DNA from 3 places in the Brucella sp. NBRC 12950 genome. Region 2 is predicted to be linked to each of the others. Evidence: predicted binding sites of a transcription regulator. Region 2 holds the regulator's gene; each other region holds the start of a gene.

Region 1 (5,490 bases), 140 kb from region 2:
GCCCAAGATAGCAGCACGCGAACTTCGGTTCTTGAGCTTTATACCAGTCAGGGCTGTAAATCCTGCCCACAGGCTGACAAGAATTTGGCGAAATACGCCGATGATGCAAACGTGCTCGCGCTGTCATTCCACGTCAATTACTGGGATTATATGGGCTGGCGCGATACGCTAGCTTCTCAGGACAATACAGATCGCCAGAATGCCTATCGCAATTCGTTCAATGCGAAGATGGTCTACACGCCTCAAGCGATCGTAAATGGCGCATCGGAAATGAATGGCGGCGATGCCGAGGTTGTTAAGCAGCATATTGCGGCGAGCAAGCTCAATGTCCCCGTTAGTATCAAGAAGCTTGATGACGGTCGCCTGTCTATCGAGATAGCGGCAGGCAAAAAGCCTGCAAAGCCCGTTCATGTGGTAATGTTTTACCTGCGCGATTCAGTGACAATCCCGATTGATAAGGGTGAGAACGCCGGGCAGTCAGTCACCTATCGCAACACCGTGACTGACATCAATACAATCGGCATGTGGGATGGCAAAGCTCTGAAGATTGAGCTGCCTGCCTCAGAACTCACGCGCAAAGACGTGACCGGCTGTGCGGTCGTACTGCAGGAAAGCAAAAGCGACAATGCTCTTGGCCAGATTCACGGTGCAGCTATTTTCAAACAGGAAGATCGGCTAGGTCTGTAGACTTCCTGGGCAGACACAATCCATGCTTGGTGAATACGTAAAATCTTTGATTTTTAGGAAGCGTTGCATCTGTCTGAGTGGCTAACGCGCAGTGCGCCCTCTTGGTCGCACAAAGGTCGCTCTAACACTTTATATTTACGGCAATCTTTTACCTTAAACTGGTTCAAGTTTAAGGAATTACGCTGTAGGCCAGTAAAGGTTGGTTCGGTTCGGGCAGTCCTTTGGGCGGGGGGCTTGGGGTCGGACATACCCGAACCGAACCGTCTCAGGCAACGTGTAGATGCTGACGTCATAATCAGGCCGGAATGCGAAGTTGACAAGGCCAAAATGTGGCTAACAATCACCATTGAGAACAAGCATTCTCTTTTCGTGATCAGCTAATATACAATAAATTGGGACCTATTTTTATAGGATAAGCTTGGCAGAAGCTGCCATAGAAGCTTCATGGACTTGCAATCATTTTACAAAAGCATCACCTTACTGTCATGAGCTGATTTGATCGGTGTTCCCGCGTTTCCTTTACAATCAATGTCGGCGACGAAAGGAAGGACATGGATAGACCAAGCGCTGCGAACGAGGATGTGTCCTCTCATTCGCTTTCCCATCCTTCGGCATCGCCCAAAGTTGTTCCTCTAGGGCAGATAAAACCGCCTGCTCCGACCGTCAGCTTCGACCGACACGAGCTTGGCAAAATCCTCAATATTTATGGCCGCATGGTCGCGACAGGTGCATGGCGCGACTATGCGATTGACCATCTCGCAGACAGAGCGGTGTTCTCTATTTTCCGCCGTGCGAGCGAGGTCCCGCTTTTCCGCGTCGAGAAAAATCCAAAGCTTGCCCAGAAGCAGGGTGCCTATTCTGTGATATCTGCAAGCGGTCTGATTATGAAACGCGGACACGAGCTTGAACGTGTGCTCCGCGTTTTCGATAAGAGCCTGAAGCTGGTTGATAATTAAGCCAGCGGCATCTCGCCGGGGTCAACAGTGCAACCTCCATTGAGCGACAGCTGCATGAGGACCGTATCAAGCCAGCGCCCATGCTTGAAGCCTGAGCCCTGGATTCGTCCGCAATGGATAAATCCCAAGCTCTCATGCAGCTTCACAGAGCCGATATTGTGCTCACCATCACCAACTACCGCCAGCAGCTGCCTGAAGCCTAATGCTGTCGCACGCTGGATGAGTTCGCCAAGCAGAAGCTTGCCGACGCCCTTCCCCTTGGCATCGGGTGCGATATAGATCGAATCTTCCGCAAGCCAGCGATAAGCCGGGCGGGTTCGAAAATAGCTGATATAGGCATAGCCCAAGACCAGTCCATTTTCTTCTGCAACAAGAATTGGAAAGCCCTGCTCGACAAAGATGTCGAAGCGCCGTGCCATTTCCTCAATGGTGGGCGGCTCGATCTCGTAAGAACCGGAACCGTTCAGCACAGCTTCCGTGTAGATAATCGTGATGGCTTCAATATCAGTGGGCTTGAAATCGCGGATATGGGGCATGTTGGAGGCCAAGACTCAGTTAAAATTGCCCGTCCAGCATGACTCCGGGCTGCCCGCTTGAAAAGCAAAAAGGGCAGCGTTGCCGCTGCCCTCACGTATTCTTCGTTTAGTATCTTCTCAGCAGGTCTTTATCCCAAAACTGGTTCCCACTTTTGGGAGACATGCTCTTAGTCACGGTTGCCCATGAACTGAAGCAGGAACATGAACATGTTGATGAAGTCGAGGTACAGACGCAGCGCGCCCATAACAACCTTGCGGCCCTGCGAATCCGCAGAATCACCTTCAAAGTACATTTCCTTGATCGACTGCGTGTCATAAGCGGTCAAACCTGCGAAGATCAGAACGCCGATCACCGAGATTGCAAACTGCAGCGCGGTGGAGCCGAGGAAGATGTTAACGACCGAAGCGATGATCAGGCCGAACAGACCCATCATCAGGAACGAGCCCATTGCGGACAGGTCGCGCTTGGTTGTGTAACCATAGAGCGACAATGCGCCGAACGAAGCAGCCGTTACGAAGAAGGTGCGAACGATGCTCTGGCCGGTAAAGACCAGGAAGACCGACGACAGCGACAGACCGACGAGAGCTGCATAGCCCCAGAACACGGCGTTAGCGGTCGAAACCGACAGACGCTCAATGCGGAAGCTCAGGAAGAATACGGCTGCGAGCGGAGCGAGCATAACCACCCAGCGCAGCGGAGATGTATAAAGTGCTGCACCAAGTGAGGTGAGCATTTTGCCGTTTGCAAGCTGTGCAACAGCTGCCGACGGATCGGTTGTGGTTGCCAGCGATGAGACAGCCAAAGCAGCAAGGCCTGTAACAACCAGACCAATTGCCATCATGTTGTAGACGCCGAGCATATAGCTGCGGAGGCCCTGATCGATGTCAGCACCAACGCGAGCGCCACCTACCGGCCTCTGCTGTGCCTGAATATTGCGAAAGTCAGCCATGACTTAAATCCTTTTGCGTTGTCCCGTCCGGTGTCGGGGTCAGGCTCATTTCGAGCCGCTCCCAGGCGCCGCTGGCGGGACCCCAGCATGCCTGCGTTTTATTATGGGGATTTTAGCGTTCTCACACAAGTACCAGCTGTAAAAAATCGTGATAAACGACTTGAAAACTGGATCGCATTATCCATGCGATCCAAGGGCTTAAGCGAATTTAAGCTGCAAGGTTACAAATGCTTCATATGGTTCGGAGCACGGTTGCAGGCTTCTCACCCAGCACGCGCCATGTGCCGGCCAGACCGAATCCAACGGTTAGAACGAGTGCCACAGCCACCGTCATCAGCGCGACGTCCGGCAAGAACTGCGCCTTCAGCTTCATGACTTCAACCACCACATACCAGCCAGCAACACCACCTGCGACCAGCGCAAACACCGCTGTTGCAAGGCCCAGAAGCATATATTCAACAATATAGGCTGCAATCAGCGTGCCGCGCGTGGCACCCAGCGTTTTCAGCACAACCGCATCATGAACACGGGCGCGATTACCAGCAGCCAGAGCACCGCCCAGCACCAGAACAGAAGCTGCAAGAGCGATGGATGCAGCAGCGCGAATTGCTGTTGCAAGCTGGCTAATAAGATCATTCGCCACATCAAGCGCATCAGTCACGCTGACGGTCGTAACCGCTGGCCAGGTTTTTGTAACCTGTCGCAGGACATCGGGCGCCAGGTTCTTCTGACCATCAGGAATTGTAAGCGTTGCTAGCCATGTGGCAGGCGCACCGGCAAAAGTGTTCGGCGAAAAAACCATGACGAAATTCATCGCCAGCGTTTCCCATTGCAACTGCCGGAAGCTTGCAATTTTGGCATTGATGTTACGGCCAAGAACATTGACCGTGACCGTATCGCCAAGCTTCAGCCCCAGTTCCTTGCCCTCACGTTCTGCGAAAGAAACAAGCGGCTCGCCGGAGTAATTCTCCGGCCACCATTCGCCTTCGGTCAGTGTCGAGTTTTCTGGAACTTTGTCAGCAAAGGTAATGCCACGATCGCCACGCAGCACCCATGCTGCTTCCGGTGGAATGGTCATGTCACGAACATTCGTGCCGTTAAAAGCGACGATACGACCGCGCAGCATCGGACCGGAGGTGAGTTTGCCATCCGGGACAATGCCGCTCACAAGCTTGGTGAAATCACCGATGTCATTGTTCTGAATATCGACAAAGAAAAAGTCCGGGGCCTGTGCCGGAATATTCTCCGTCACCTGACGCCGCAGATTACCATCAATGAGCGCAATCGCCACCATCAGCGTAAGGCCAAGCCCCAGCGAAAGCACCACGGATGGTGTCAGCGCGCCAGGGCGATAAATATTGCCAACTGCAAGCCGAACTGCTGTCGAACGCGTGCGCGGCGCTCGACGCGCCAGCCAACGGATACCGTCCGCGACCAGCCGCAAAACACCAAAGGCTGCAATCGATGATATGATGAAGATCGCAGCAATCCGTCGATCATAAGCGACGTAAAGTGCCAAGCCTGCCAAAACAGCAATCAGCAAAACAGCGAGCGTTAGATAAAGAAGTGGCGGTAATCCGCGTTGTTCAAAGCCCTGTTCGCGAAATAGCGCGGTTGCCGGAATTTCACGCGCCCGACCAAGCGGGATAATCGCAAAGGCAAGCGTCGTGATGAGACCGAAAACTGCCGCCAAAGCAAGCGCTTGCGGGAAGAAGCCGCCGCCACCTGCAACGGGCAGATAATTGGCGAGCGCCAAAGCGGCAGCATATGGAATGATCGCGGCAAGCACCAAACCTAGAACGATGCCGATAAGGCCGATCACCATGATCTGCACGAGATAGACCAGCACTGCAAAACGTGCAGGTGCACCCAATGACTTAAAAGTCGCAATCACGCCGCGCTTGCCATCAAGATAGGCACGCACAGCATTTGCGACACCAACGCCACCAACAATAAGCGCCGTCAGGCCCACCAGTGTGAGAAACTGCGAGAAGCGTTCGATATTTGCGGTCAGCGCCGGGGCTGCGTTGTTGCGTGAGCGGATATTCCAGCCTGCATCCGGAAAATCTGCGGCTGCACGGGTGCGAAGCTCAGCAATTGCGGAATCGGGCGCACCATCCGGCAATGCCACCTTATAGATATGATCGACAAGGCTTCCGGGCTGGATCAACCCAGACGCACGAAGGCCATCCATCGAAACCAGAAAACGCGGCGCAAAATTAAAACCCGACGACAGAAGGTCGGGTTCGCTTTCGATCAATGCACGCAGCTCAAAAGTTTCAGAACCAAGCAAAACTTTCGTTCCAAGCTGAACGCCCATGCGGTTGAGAAAATCCTGACTGACAGCGGCGCCATAGGCGC
Region 2 (5,490 bases):
CTGATCGAAGTCAACATCAACAATCTGGCTGCTGTGCCATCGATTGTGTTCGGTCTGCTTGGTCTTGCAGTCTTCATCAACTTCTTCAACCTGCCGCGTTCAGCCTCCATTGTTGGTGGTCTGGTGCTGACATTGATGACGTTGCCAACCATCATCATCGCAACACGTTCGGCACTTCGCGCTGTACCACCATCGATCCGTGCGGCGGCTCTGGGGCTAGGTGCATCTAAGACGCAGATGGTTTTCCATCATGTGCTGCCGCTCGCGGCACCTGGTATTCTGACCGGAACGATTATCGGTCTGGCTCAGGCTCTGGGTGAAACTGCTCCGCTGCTGCTGATCGGTATGGTGGCCTTCGTTGCCAATATGCCGACAACCCCGATGGATCCTGCAACGGCTCTGCCTGTGCAGATCTTCATGTGGGCCAATGAAGCCGAGCGTGCCTTTGTAGAACGGACATCAGGCGCTATTATCGTCCTGCTCCTGTTCCTGGCAGTAATGAACATTGCAGCAATTATTCTGCGCCGCCGCTTTGAGCGCCGCTGGTAAACGGGAGAGAAATGATGAATCTCATGACTGAACGATCTCTCGAAAAAGCCGTAGGAGAAAAGATGAACACCAACGCCCCCTCCGTTAAGATGCGCGGTGACAAGGTCTGCGTGTTTTATGGCGAGAAGCAGGCTCTGTTCGAAGTCGATCTGGAAGTTCCGGAAAAGATGGTCACAGCGCTGATCGGTCCTTCGGGTTGCGGCAAGTCTACCTTCCTGCGTTCGCTTAACCGCATGAACGACACCATCGAAGGTTGCCGCATCGCGGGCAAGATCACGCTCGACAACGAAGACATCTACGATCCGAAGATCGACGTTGTTGAATTGCGCGCTCGCGTTGGCATGGTGTTCCAGAAGCCAAATCCATTTCCGAAGTCGATCTTTGAAAACGTCGCCTATGGCCCACGTATTCACGGCCTTGCCCGCAACAAGACCGATCTCGAAGAAATCGTTGTCACCAGCTTGCAGAAGGCCAGCCTCTTTGAAGAGGTCAAGGATCGTCTGCATGATGCCGGCACCGGTCTTTCCGGTGGTCAGCAGCAGCGTCTGTGCATCGCGCGCGCTATTGCCGTCAGTCCCGAAGTGATCCTGATGGATGAGCCTTGCTCGGCACTCGATCCGATCGCGACCGCCAAGGTTGAAGAGCTGATCGACGAACTGCGCCAGAACTACACCATCGTCATCGTTACACACTCCATGCAGCAGGCCGCACGCGTTTCGCAGCGTACTGCCATGTTCCATCTGGGCAATCTGGTGGAAGTGGGTGATACGGACGTGATGTTCACGGCACCGACCGAAAAGCGCACGCAGGACTACATCACCGGTCGCTTTGGCTAATTAATTGGAACGGGAGCGGCGGCTGGTTTGATAACAAAGCTGTTTGGCTTCCCCGCAATTTACATTGAGGTCTATTATGGCGTCTCAGCATACTGTTAGCGCTTACGACGAAGAACTGCAGTTCCTCACGCATAAGATCGCCGAGATGGGCGGTCATGCAGAGCGCATGGTCGAGCAGTCCGTTGCAGCGATTGTCAATGCCGACAATGCACTTGCCCAGCGTGTTATCTCCGACGATCTCATCCTCGATGCAAGTGAGCGCGAGATTGATGATAAGGCCGTAATGATTATCGCCAAGCGCCAGCCAATGGCTGTCGATCTGCGTGAAATCATCGGCTCGATCCGTATCTCTGCCGATCTGGAGCGCGTTGGCGATCTTGGCAAAAATATTGCTAAGCGCGTTGCTGCGGTTTCGGAATCGCGCCAGCCGGTCAAGCTCTATCGCGGCCTTGAAACCTTGGCTGAGCTGGCACTCACCCAACTCAAAGACGTGCTCGATGCCTATGCAACGCGCTCGGTACAGCAGATCAACGTCGTTCGCGACCGCGATGACGAAATTGACTCGATGTACACTTCGCTGTTCCGCGAGTTGTTGACCTACATGATGGAAGATCCGCGCAACATTTCCGCCTGCACGCATCTTCTGTTTTGCGCAAAGAACATCGAGCGCATTGGCGATCACGCAACCAACATTGCTGAGACGGTCTATTACATCGTGACCGGTCTGCAAATGCCTGCGGAGCGCCCAAAAGAAGACCTGAGCCACGGTATCGTCGTGGACGAGGCGCGTAAATCCTAAGAACATCTGGCACCGCATTCGTGCGGTCCAGATGCCTGCATGAATATGAAAAACGCGACGGCACGCGGTCGATCGGGGGCTTGTATCTTCCGCTGCCTCAAGCGCATCCCAAAAAGTGCGAAGCGATTTTGGGAAGTATATGCGATAAAAACAAGTGCTTAGAGCATGATCCAATTTAGTCGGATCACAGGCGCTCTAAATTTTGGATAGGAAATACTGGATGTCACAGGCACCCAAGATTGCTGTGGTTGAAGACGAAGAAGCCCTGAGTGTACTCCTGCGTTATAACCTCGAAGCCGAGGGGTATCAGGTTGACGCGATGCTGCGCGGCGATGAAGCCGAAATCGCACTTCGTGAAAATGTGCCGGATCTTCTTATTCTGGACTGGATGCTCCCTGGTGTTTCCGGGATCGAGCTGTGCCGCCGTCTGCGCCAGTGGCCGGAAACAGAGCGCCTGCCGATCATCATGTTGACCGCACGCGGTGAAGAAAGCGAACGCGTTCGTGGCCTGAGCGTGGGTGCCGATGATTATGTCGTCAAACCTTTTTCGACACCGGAATTGCTGGCTCGCGTCAAAGCCATGCTCCGTCGCGCCAATCCGAGTGTCCTGTCGCATGTGCTGAAAGTCGGCGATCTTGTTCTCGACCGCCAGCAGCATCGCGTCTATCGCAAGGAAAAGGAAGTCCGTCTCGGACCGACAGAATTCCGCCTGCTCGAATATTTCATGATGTCGCCGGGCCGTGTCTTCTCGCGCAGCCAGTTGCTTGATGGCGTCTGGGGGCCAGACATTTATGTCGATGATAGAACAGTCGACGTGCATGTCGGACGTCTTCGCAAGGCAATTAATGTTGGTCGCGCGCTTGATCCTATCCGCACGGTACGCGGTGCTGGATACTCATTCGGATAACCAAATCTCGATTTGCAGAACCCTATACAAGCGGCTCGTTGCTGAAAATGCGACGGGCCGTTTTGCATATTCGGCAAGAACGTTACGACTCAGTTCCAACCTTCCGATTCGGAATTCAATATCCACAACGTGCCAAAACGGCCAGTATCACACGATGTTACAATGATCGTGACAAAGTTGAAGAGCCGGCGAAATCGAGGTCAAAAGCAGCATCGAAAAAGCTTAAAAAGACGCTTGCGTAAAATCTTGAAACATCGGCGAAATAAGGCAGTGATGTGGCCTGTATTTCAGCAAATTGAATCGCGTTAAATCAATAACTTATAAGATTTGCTAAATCACGTTAAGGATTTGTTAATAAATTTAAGGGGTTTGTGGGGAAAATTAAGCTCTGGATTCGGGTTCAATCTGCCTCTGTTTTGGAGGTGTCATGACTTTTGGAATTTGACCATTCGCCTTTTTTTGGCCTAAAAATTCTAAAACCTTGAATGCAATGAGTGACAGCAGAACGTTTATTTTATGATTTTCGTTCTATTTGGCTGGAGCGCCGGGCATCTTAGAAGGATGTGCAAAGGCTGCTCTGTTAGTTCAAATCTGCTGCATAGTTTTATGCGGTGGCACCACAGCCAGGTTTCAAACGCCTTTTGCGGGGCGGAGGCCAGGTTGGATCAGTTAAGGGTCCTAACTATGAGACTGAGCCGTTGACGCGCGCTTCGAAATGGAAATTGCCCGTTATTCTAGGGCTGCTGGTTGCGCCATTTTTGGTGACGGGTTGCACGACGACCAGTGGTACGACCAAAACCAAAACCGAAAAGACGGCGGCGGCTAGCCACGTCAAGACAGTCAATGGCGTCAAGACTTTCACATACACCGCCAAAGACCGCGAATGCCTCGAACGTGCGATGTTCTTCGAATCCAACCGTTCAAGCCCCGATGGTCTGATGGCCGTTGGTACGGTTGTGATGAACCGTCTCGCTTCGGGTAGCTATCCGGATACGATCTGCGGCGTTGTTGGTCAGAAGAACCAGTTTGCGCCCGGCGTTCTGACACGCAAGATGAATTCAAAGGCTATGCCTGACGTTCAGGCAACAGCCGATGCTGTTCTTAAGGGCAAGCGTCATCCATCGCTGAAGAACTCGATGTTCTTCCACACGGCTGGCTTGAAGTTCCCTTACCGCAACATGCATTACGTGCTGGTTGCTGGCGGAAACTCCTTCTACGAAAAGCGTGGTCGCGATGGCGAACTGGAAAATCCGGTTCCACAGACCCCGTACAATCTGGCCTATGCTTCTACTCCACAGGCACCATCCATGCCTGAAGGTCCGTTCTACAACGTAACCGATCAGCAGGATGCGACTGTTCCGCAGGCACAGCCAACAGTGCAGGTTGCATTGGCTGAAGCAGCGAAGACGACAGAAACCCAGCAGAATGGCGGCGTCGGCCCACAGGCTCGTGGTGATCGTTTGGCTGCTCTGCCTGTCAAACCAGCGGAAAAGCCGGTTATGACACAGGTGGCAAGCTATCAGCCGACATTCGATGAAACGGCTCCGGCTGCGGAAAATGTATCTCTCGGCTATACCGCCGATAAGAAGCATGTCGATGCAATCGGCGCGATGCTTCTGTCGCAGGAACGACCGGAATTACCACTTTAAAAGCTGACTTAAGCACAAAAAAGCGCCCGAAAGGGCGCTTTTTTATTATTTTGCCTGCACTGGTACGGGTCGATAAACAGGCTGATAGATAACCATGGGCATATCATAGAAATCAGGTTTGTTCTGCCAGGCACGACGATCCGCACGGCGGTCAAGATCAAGCTGCAACAGGCAGTTGGAAAACGCATCGGATTTTTGTTTGAAACCATAGCTGCGGCAGGTCTGTTCGTCTGCTGCGCGGCGCTGTTCGGGTGTCATAGTTTGACAGCCTGCAACCAAGCCCGCCAGACCAAGGATAATAAGCACGCTTTTCTTCATAGCCGTTGCTCTCATTGAGTAAAAGTTTCTATCGACCGCGATCTAAATATAGCGCAGTGGCGAGAAAAAGCGTGGTGAAATTAAGTCATCTTGCCCAGCGCATCCTGAAAAGTGCGGCGCAGTTTTCAGACACGATGTGCGCCAAAAAGAGATTGGGGCGCTTATCTGGTGCAATCAGATTGAAAAGCGCTCTAAACTGCCGCTGATTCTTTCAAACACGAGGCTTGCAGCCATATGGCACATGACAATAACGCTCCCGTCATCGATCCGGTAAAACTCGAACGTCTGGCCGAAGTCGCTGTGCGCGTCGGGCTGCAATTGCGCGAAGGTCAGGACCTTGTCATCACCGCACCTGTCGTTGCGCTGCCGCTGGTGCGTTTGATCGCGAAACACGCCTATAAGGCTGGTGCAGGCGTCGTAACGCCATTCTTC
Region 3 (5,490 bases), on a different contig from region 2:
ACGCCCGGCATAGATGCCGATAGCAGATAGATGACGCGAAGCAGCGCACCCAGAAGCTTTGCCCGCTCACGCAGACGCGGTGAGGCAAGCTGTAGGATTTCCGGCGCAATTTCGTCTTCGACTAATCCTTCATGGCGATAGTAATTCGCAAGAGCCATGAAAGAACGGCCCGGATGATCGATGCCGCCGAACGAACCATGCGCGATGATGTTCAATGCCTGCGAGCCCCGATAGTCGGGATGCGCACGCCAGCTGATATCAGCCACCAGACACGCCGCCTGACGATAGCGGCTCTCATCTTCGGTTTCATCGAAACCGAGAACGGGAAGTGAAAGCGTTGTCCATGTTGCGAGCTCGCGTGCATGACGCGGCGAACGCGAACGCAGAATTGCCAGTTCTTCTGCCGAAGACAAAAGCGGATCAAGCCGCTGTTCGTTCTTGGGCAGCAGCGAATACAAATAACCTTCACGAACTCCCAGCGCCGAGAATACGATCTTGGAGGGTTTCATGCGCCGAATAGTTTCGAGCAGAACTGTCGCGCCATAAGCAAGAAGCTGGCGACGATTTTTGGATACTGCTTCGATGCCGCGCATCGTGTCGATATTGCCTCTGGCAACCCGCGTGAGGAAGCTTTTTGCTTCCACCGGGTCCATTTCATAGCCATGCATGACGTGCAGCGGATAATGCTTGGCCGTCATATGCAGCTTGGCGAGATTTCGCCACGTACCGCCCACAGCGTAGAAGACTTCTCCCTGATGCTCTTCAAGAAGAGTCGCGCGTGCAAGCTCGGTGCGGGTGATTTTGGCGGCTTCAGGCAGTTGTTCGTTCGACATGTCCTGCAAACGCAGGCCACCGAGCGGAAGGGTAATCCCCTCACCGACCTCATGGTCATTGACGCCAACCAGCTCCAAACTGCCGCCGCCAAGGTCGCCAGTTACGCCCTGCGGTTTGTAGAAACCGGAAATGATACCCAAAGCGGAGTAATAGGCTTCTTCCTTGCCCGACAACACTTCAATGTGCCGTCCAAGAATAGCCTCGGCCTGAGAAATGAAATCAGGACCGTTTTTCGCCTCGCGAGCTGCGGCTGTTGCCAGCGCATGAATGGAAATCGCACCCGCCTGTTCGGCCAGAACGCGAAAACGCTTCAATGCGCGCAGGGCGATATCGACGGATTTCTCATTGAGCTTTCCGGTCTTGGCCAATCCTTTGCCAAGACCGCAGAGAAGCTTTTCATTGAAAAGCACTGTCGGAGACCGGACAATGCCTTCGTAAACAACGACACGGATCGAGTTGGAACCAATATCGATTACCGCGACGGGCTTGAGGCCTTTCAACCGGCCTTGTGCTACTGCTGGACTCATGAAGTCGTGTTTCTTTCCGCCTGCGCACGTTTACGATGCGCAATCAGACGGGGGGCAGATGACTTCAGCGACTTTCCGCGACCCGACAAGCTTGGATTTGTCATGAAATATTCCTGCGCGTTGAAAGCTTCCTCTCCATCTTCTTTTTCTATCCGGCGAGAGGTGCCGTCCGCAAGTAGCTGATAGCTCTGCTGGTTATCAATTATGTTGGCAAACATGATTTGCGACAGGATTTGCTGATGCACGGTGGCATTGGTAATGGGCACCAGTGTCTCTACGCGACGGTCGAGATTGCGCGGCATCATATCGGCAGAACCGATATAGACAATTGCCTTGTCTGAAGGCAGATCATGCCCGTTTCCGAAGCAGAAAATGCGGCTATGCTCGAGAAAACGCCCGACAATCGACTTTGCGCGAATGTTGTCTGAGAGGCCAGGAACACCCGGTCTCAGACAGCAGATGCCACGCACGACGAGGTCCACATGCACGCCCGCCTGACTGGCCTTGTAGAGCGCGTCAATAATCTGTGGATCAACGAGCGAGTTCATCTTCATCCAGATGGCTGCAGGCTTATGAGCCTTCGCATTGGTGATCTCGTCATCGATATGCTTCAAGATTCGCGTGCGCAAGGTAAGCGGTGAAATCCCGATCTTCATTTCTTCAGCAGGCTGCGCATAGCCGGTGATGAAGTTGAAGATGTGCGCCACATCGCGTGCGATATCGGCATCGGAAGTGAAGAATGAAAGGTCGGTGTAAATACGCGCGGTGATCGGGTGGTAGTTGCCCGTGCCAAGGTGAACATAGGAACGCAGCTTCTGGTCTTCACGGCGAACAACCAGCGACATCTTTGCGTGCGTCTTCAATTCGATAAAGCCGAAGACCACCTGAACGCCTGCGCGCTCCAGATCGCGTGCCCAGCGGATATTGGCTTCTTCATCGAAGCGGGCCTTCAGCTCAACAAGGGCTGTGACCGACTTGCCAGCTTCTGCCGCATCGACGAGCGCACGCACGATCGGGCTGTCATTGGAGGTACGGTAAAGCGTCTGCTTGATTGCCAACACATCAGGATCAGCTGCGGCCTGACGCAGAAACTGCACCACCACATCAAATGATTCATATGGATGGTGGACCACAATGTCCTTTTCACGAATCGCGGCAAAGCAATCGCCGCCGTGCTCGCGAATGCGCTCAGGGAAACGCGGATTGTAAGACACAAATTTCAGGTCATCGCGCGGGATCGAAACGACTTCCGAAATCATGTTGAGCGCCAGAAGACCTTCCAGAACGCTTATGCGGTTTTCCGAGACACCCAGTTCGGTGGCAACGAAAACACGCAGCGCTTCCGGGATTTCAGCATCGAACTCGATGCGGATCACCTGACCGCGGCGACGGCGCTTCAGAGCTGTTTCAAAAAGGCGGACCAGATCTTCCGCTTCTTCTTCGACTTCGATATCGCTGTCGCGAATGATGCGGAATGTGCCGGCACCGCGCACCTCATAGCCCGGGAACAGACGACCGATAAACAAGCTGACTGCATCTTCAATGGTGATAAAGCGGAACGCGTTCTGCTGCTCGGTCGGCAACTGGATGAAGCGCTTCAGGGCAACCGGAATGCGCAACAGCGCCGTCATCGGATGGCCATCAAGACGACGCGCAAGCTGCAATGCAATCGAGAAGCCCAGATTTGGAATAAACGGGAACGGATGCGCAGGATCGATGGAAAGCGGCGTCAGAACCGGGAAAATTGTTTCCAGGAAGTGACCTTCCAGCCAATCTTTTTCGGTCTTCGACAAGGCCGATGCGCGCACGATCTCGATGTTCTCTTTTTCAAGCTCTTCACGCAGCGTACGCAGACGTTCCTGCTGGCCTTCCTGCAGGCGGCCCACTTCTTCCAGAACGAAATCAAGCTGCTCCTGCGGCGTACGACCGTCGGCGCTGCGCATGGCAACACCTGCACGCACCTGTGCAGCAAGCCCTGCAATACGCACCATGAAGAATTCATCGAGGTTGGCTGCCGAAATCGACAGGAAGCGCAGACGCTCCAGCAGTGGCTGACGCGTATTGCCTGCTTCTTCGAGAACACGACGGTTAAACTGAAGCCAGGAAAACTCGCGATTGACGAAGCGTTCAGGGCTTTGCATCAGCTCTGCTGTCTTATCAGTGTTCAAAGCTTCGTGAGCGTTTTGAACTTTGCTGGCATTCTGGTTTGCAGAATGGTCATTTGCCGCCTGATCTGCCACATGTGCGGTCAAACCGGCGGACTGGGTTGCCACAACGCTGTTTTCGTTCATTTTTCCTGTCCCGGTTACTACCGGCAAATCCCGGCGCGACGATAAGCCTATGGCTGTCATATGACAGTTTGATAGCAAACCGCTTGAAATGTCCCCAGAATTGATGAAAACGCTTCCAGAAACAAGCCGTTCGCGGTAAACGCTTGAAAAATAGCCATCCCAATTTGAATGCCGCGATCCAAAAGCTCCGGAGCCTATTATGTCCGATCACATTATCCCGCACTTCCAGAATGACGCTGGACACAATTCCATTGAAATCGGCGTGAAGGAATTCATGTGCGTCGGCGCGAACCCGCCCTTCGATCATCCACATGTCTTCCTCGACATGGGTGACGAAAGCGAAGTGGTTTGCCCATATTGCTCGACCCTCTATCGTTACAATCCGCAGCTTCACGCTGACGAGACTGTTCCTGCAGGCTGCGTTTACGAAGCACCTGCTGACAAAGCTGCCTGAACATAAATGGCAGCATTCGTGCCGCTGATATTATGAGCAGCTTGGTCAAGGGACGCATATTGATTGCAGGGGCCGGTGTTGCCGGTCTCAGTGCAGCACTTGAATGTGCGGCACGCGGATGGACTGTCCAGCTGTTTGAAAAAGCGCAAGCCCTGTCGGAAGTCGGCGCGGGCTTGCAACTGGCTCCCAATGCGATGCGCCATCTCCAGCGCCTTGGCGTGGCCGACAGCCTTTCCTCACAAGCCGTTACGCCAGAAGCGCTTTATCTCATGGATGGGCGCAAGGCTCGCCCCCTGCTCGCCATGCAACTTGGCGACAAGGCATTCAAACGCTGGCATCATCCCTATGTCGTTTGCCATCGCGCTGATCTGCAAACAGCACTGTTAGATGCCTGCCACGACAGTCCAAATATCGAGATTAATCTCGGTGCTGAGATTATTGGCCATAAGGCAGATCAAAACGGCATCACCGCAACGGTTAGACGTGGCGGAGCAGAAGAAGATATTACTGCCAGCTATCTCATTGCCTGCGATGGCGTCTGGTCTGCACAACGCGCCAAGGCGGGGTATGAAAAGGCGCGTTTCAGCGGCCATATCGCGTGGCGTACGACACTTGCAACGGATGCCCTGCCCGCAAGCTTCAAGGCAGCAATCCCAGAACAGAAATCCGTTTCTGCATGGCTTGGCAAGAAGGCGCATTTTATCGCCTATCCGGTAAAGGGTGGCGACTTCTTCAATTTCGTCGCCATTACGACGGGCGATAACCCCGGTGAAGTCTGGTCTAAGACGGGTGACAATGCACGGCTGCAGTCAATCTATGCTGATTGGAGCGCCCCGGTACGTGATGTGCTGACCCTGGCAAGCGAGTGGACCTACTGGCCGCTTTTTGAAATGGCTGATGCTCAGTTTGTCGGCCCGGACAGAACGATATTTCTCGGTGACGCCTCTCACGCTGTCACACCCTTTGCAGCGCAGGGGGCTGCCATGGCAATTGAAGATGCGGCAGCACTTGCCGAAGCATTGGATGACCAACAGCCACAATCAGCGCTGAAGCGATTTGATTCTGTTCGCAAAGAACGGATTGCAGCAGTTGCCAAACGCGGCCAGCTGAACCGCTTTGCCTATCACGCATCAGGTGTGTTTGCGCTTGGACGCGACATGCTTTTTACCATGCGCAGCCCAGATACTTTCCTGAAAGATCTGGACTGGCTTTATGGCTATGATGCCGTTGCGGCGGTAAAAAGTTAACCTGCGTCGAGCGCAGCTTCCAGAGCGGCAATATCAATCTTCACCATCGTCATCATGGCATTTGCCACGCGCTGCCTGACCTCTGGCTCGCCGTTCTGTAGAATATCGAGCAGGAACTCCGGCACAATCTGCCAAGC

The links. The regulator PhoB, encoded in region 2, activates phosphate uptake and scavenging genes when phosphate is short. The targets are predictions, from matches to a motif close to TGTCATNNANCTGTCAT.
Region 1: QSJ70_RS07535 (DUF2794 domain-containing protein) is a predicted target of PhoB. The motif match lies at 1,117-1,133, and genes of this name have one in related genera.
Region 3: QSJ70_RS10730 (RNA degradosome polyphosphate kinase) is a predicted target of PhoB. The motif match lies at 3,702-3,718, and genes of this name have one in related genera.

Annotation. Positions count from the first base shown of each region.
Region 1 covers NZ_BSQC01000004.1:34,151-39,640, forward strand. The annotation lists gene QSJ70_RS07530 (DUF1223 domain-containing protein) at 1-687, shown strand, start outside; gene QSJ70_RS07535 (DUF2794 domain-containing protein) at 1,239-1,643, shown strand; gene QSJ70_RS07540 (GNAT family N-acetyltransferase) at 1,640-2,179, opposite strand; gene QSJ70_RS07545 (Bax inhibitor-1/YccA family protein) at 2,347-3,129, opposite strand; gene QSJ70_RS07550 (ABC transporter permease) at 3,362-5,490, opposite strand, start outside.
Region 2 covers NZ_BSQC01000004.1:170,754-176,243, reverse strand. The annotation lists gene pstA (phosphate ABC transporter permease PstA) at 1-549, shown strand, start outside; gene pstB (phosphate ABC transporter ATP-binding protein PstB) at 612-1,385, shown strand; gene phoU (phosphate signaling complex protein PhoU) at 1,462-2,184, shown strand; gene phoB (phosphate regulon transcriptional regulator PhoB) at 2,405-3,091, shown strand; gene QSJ70_RS08190 (cell wall hydrolase) at 3,790-4,740, shown strand; gene QSJ70_RS08185 (hypothetical protein) at 4,786-5,058, opposite strand; gene QSJ70_RS08180 (aminopeptidase) at 5,293-5,490, shown strand, end outside.
Region 3 covers NZ_BSQC01000005.1:251,916-257,405, forward strand. The annotation lists gene ppx (exopolyphosphatase) at 1-1,361, opposite strand, end outside; gene QSJ70_RS10730 (RNA degradosome polyphosphate kinase) at 1,358-3,601, opposite strand; gene QSJ70_RS10735 (zinc-finger domain-containing protein) at 3,852-4,106, shown strand; gene QSJ70_RS10740 (FAD-binding protein) at 4,148-5,353, shown strand; gene QSJ70_RS10745 (VOC family protein) at 5,350-5,490, opposite strand, start outside.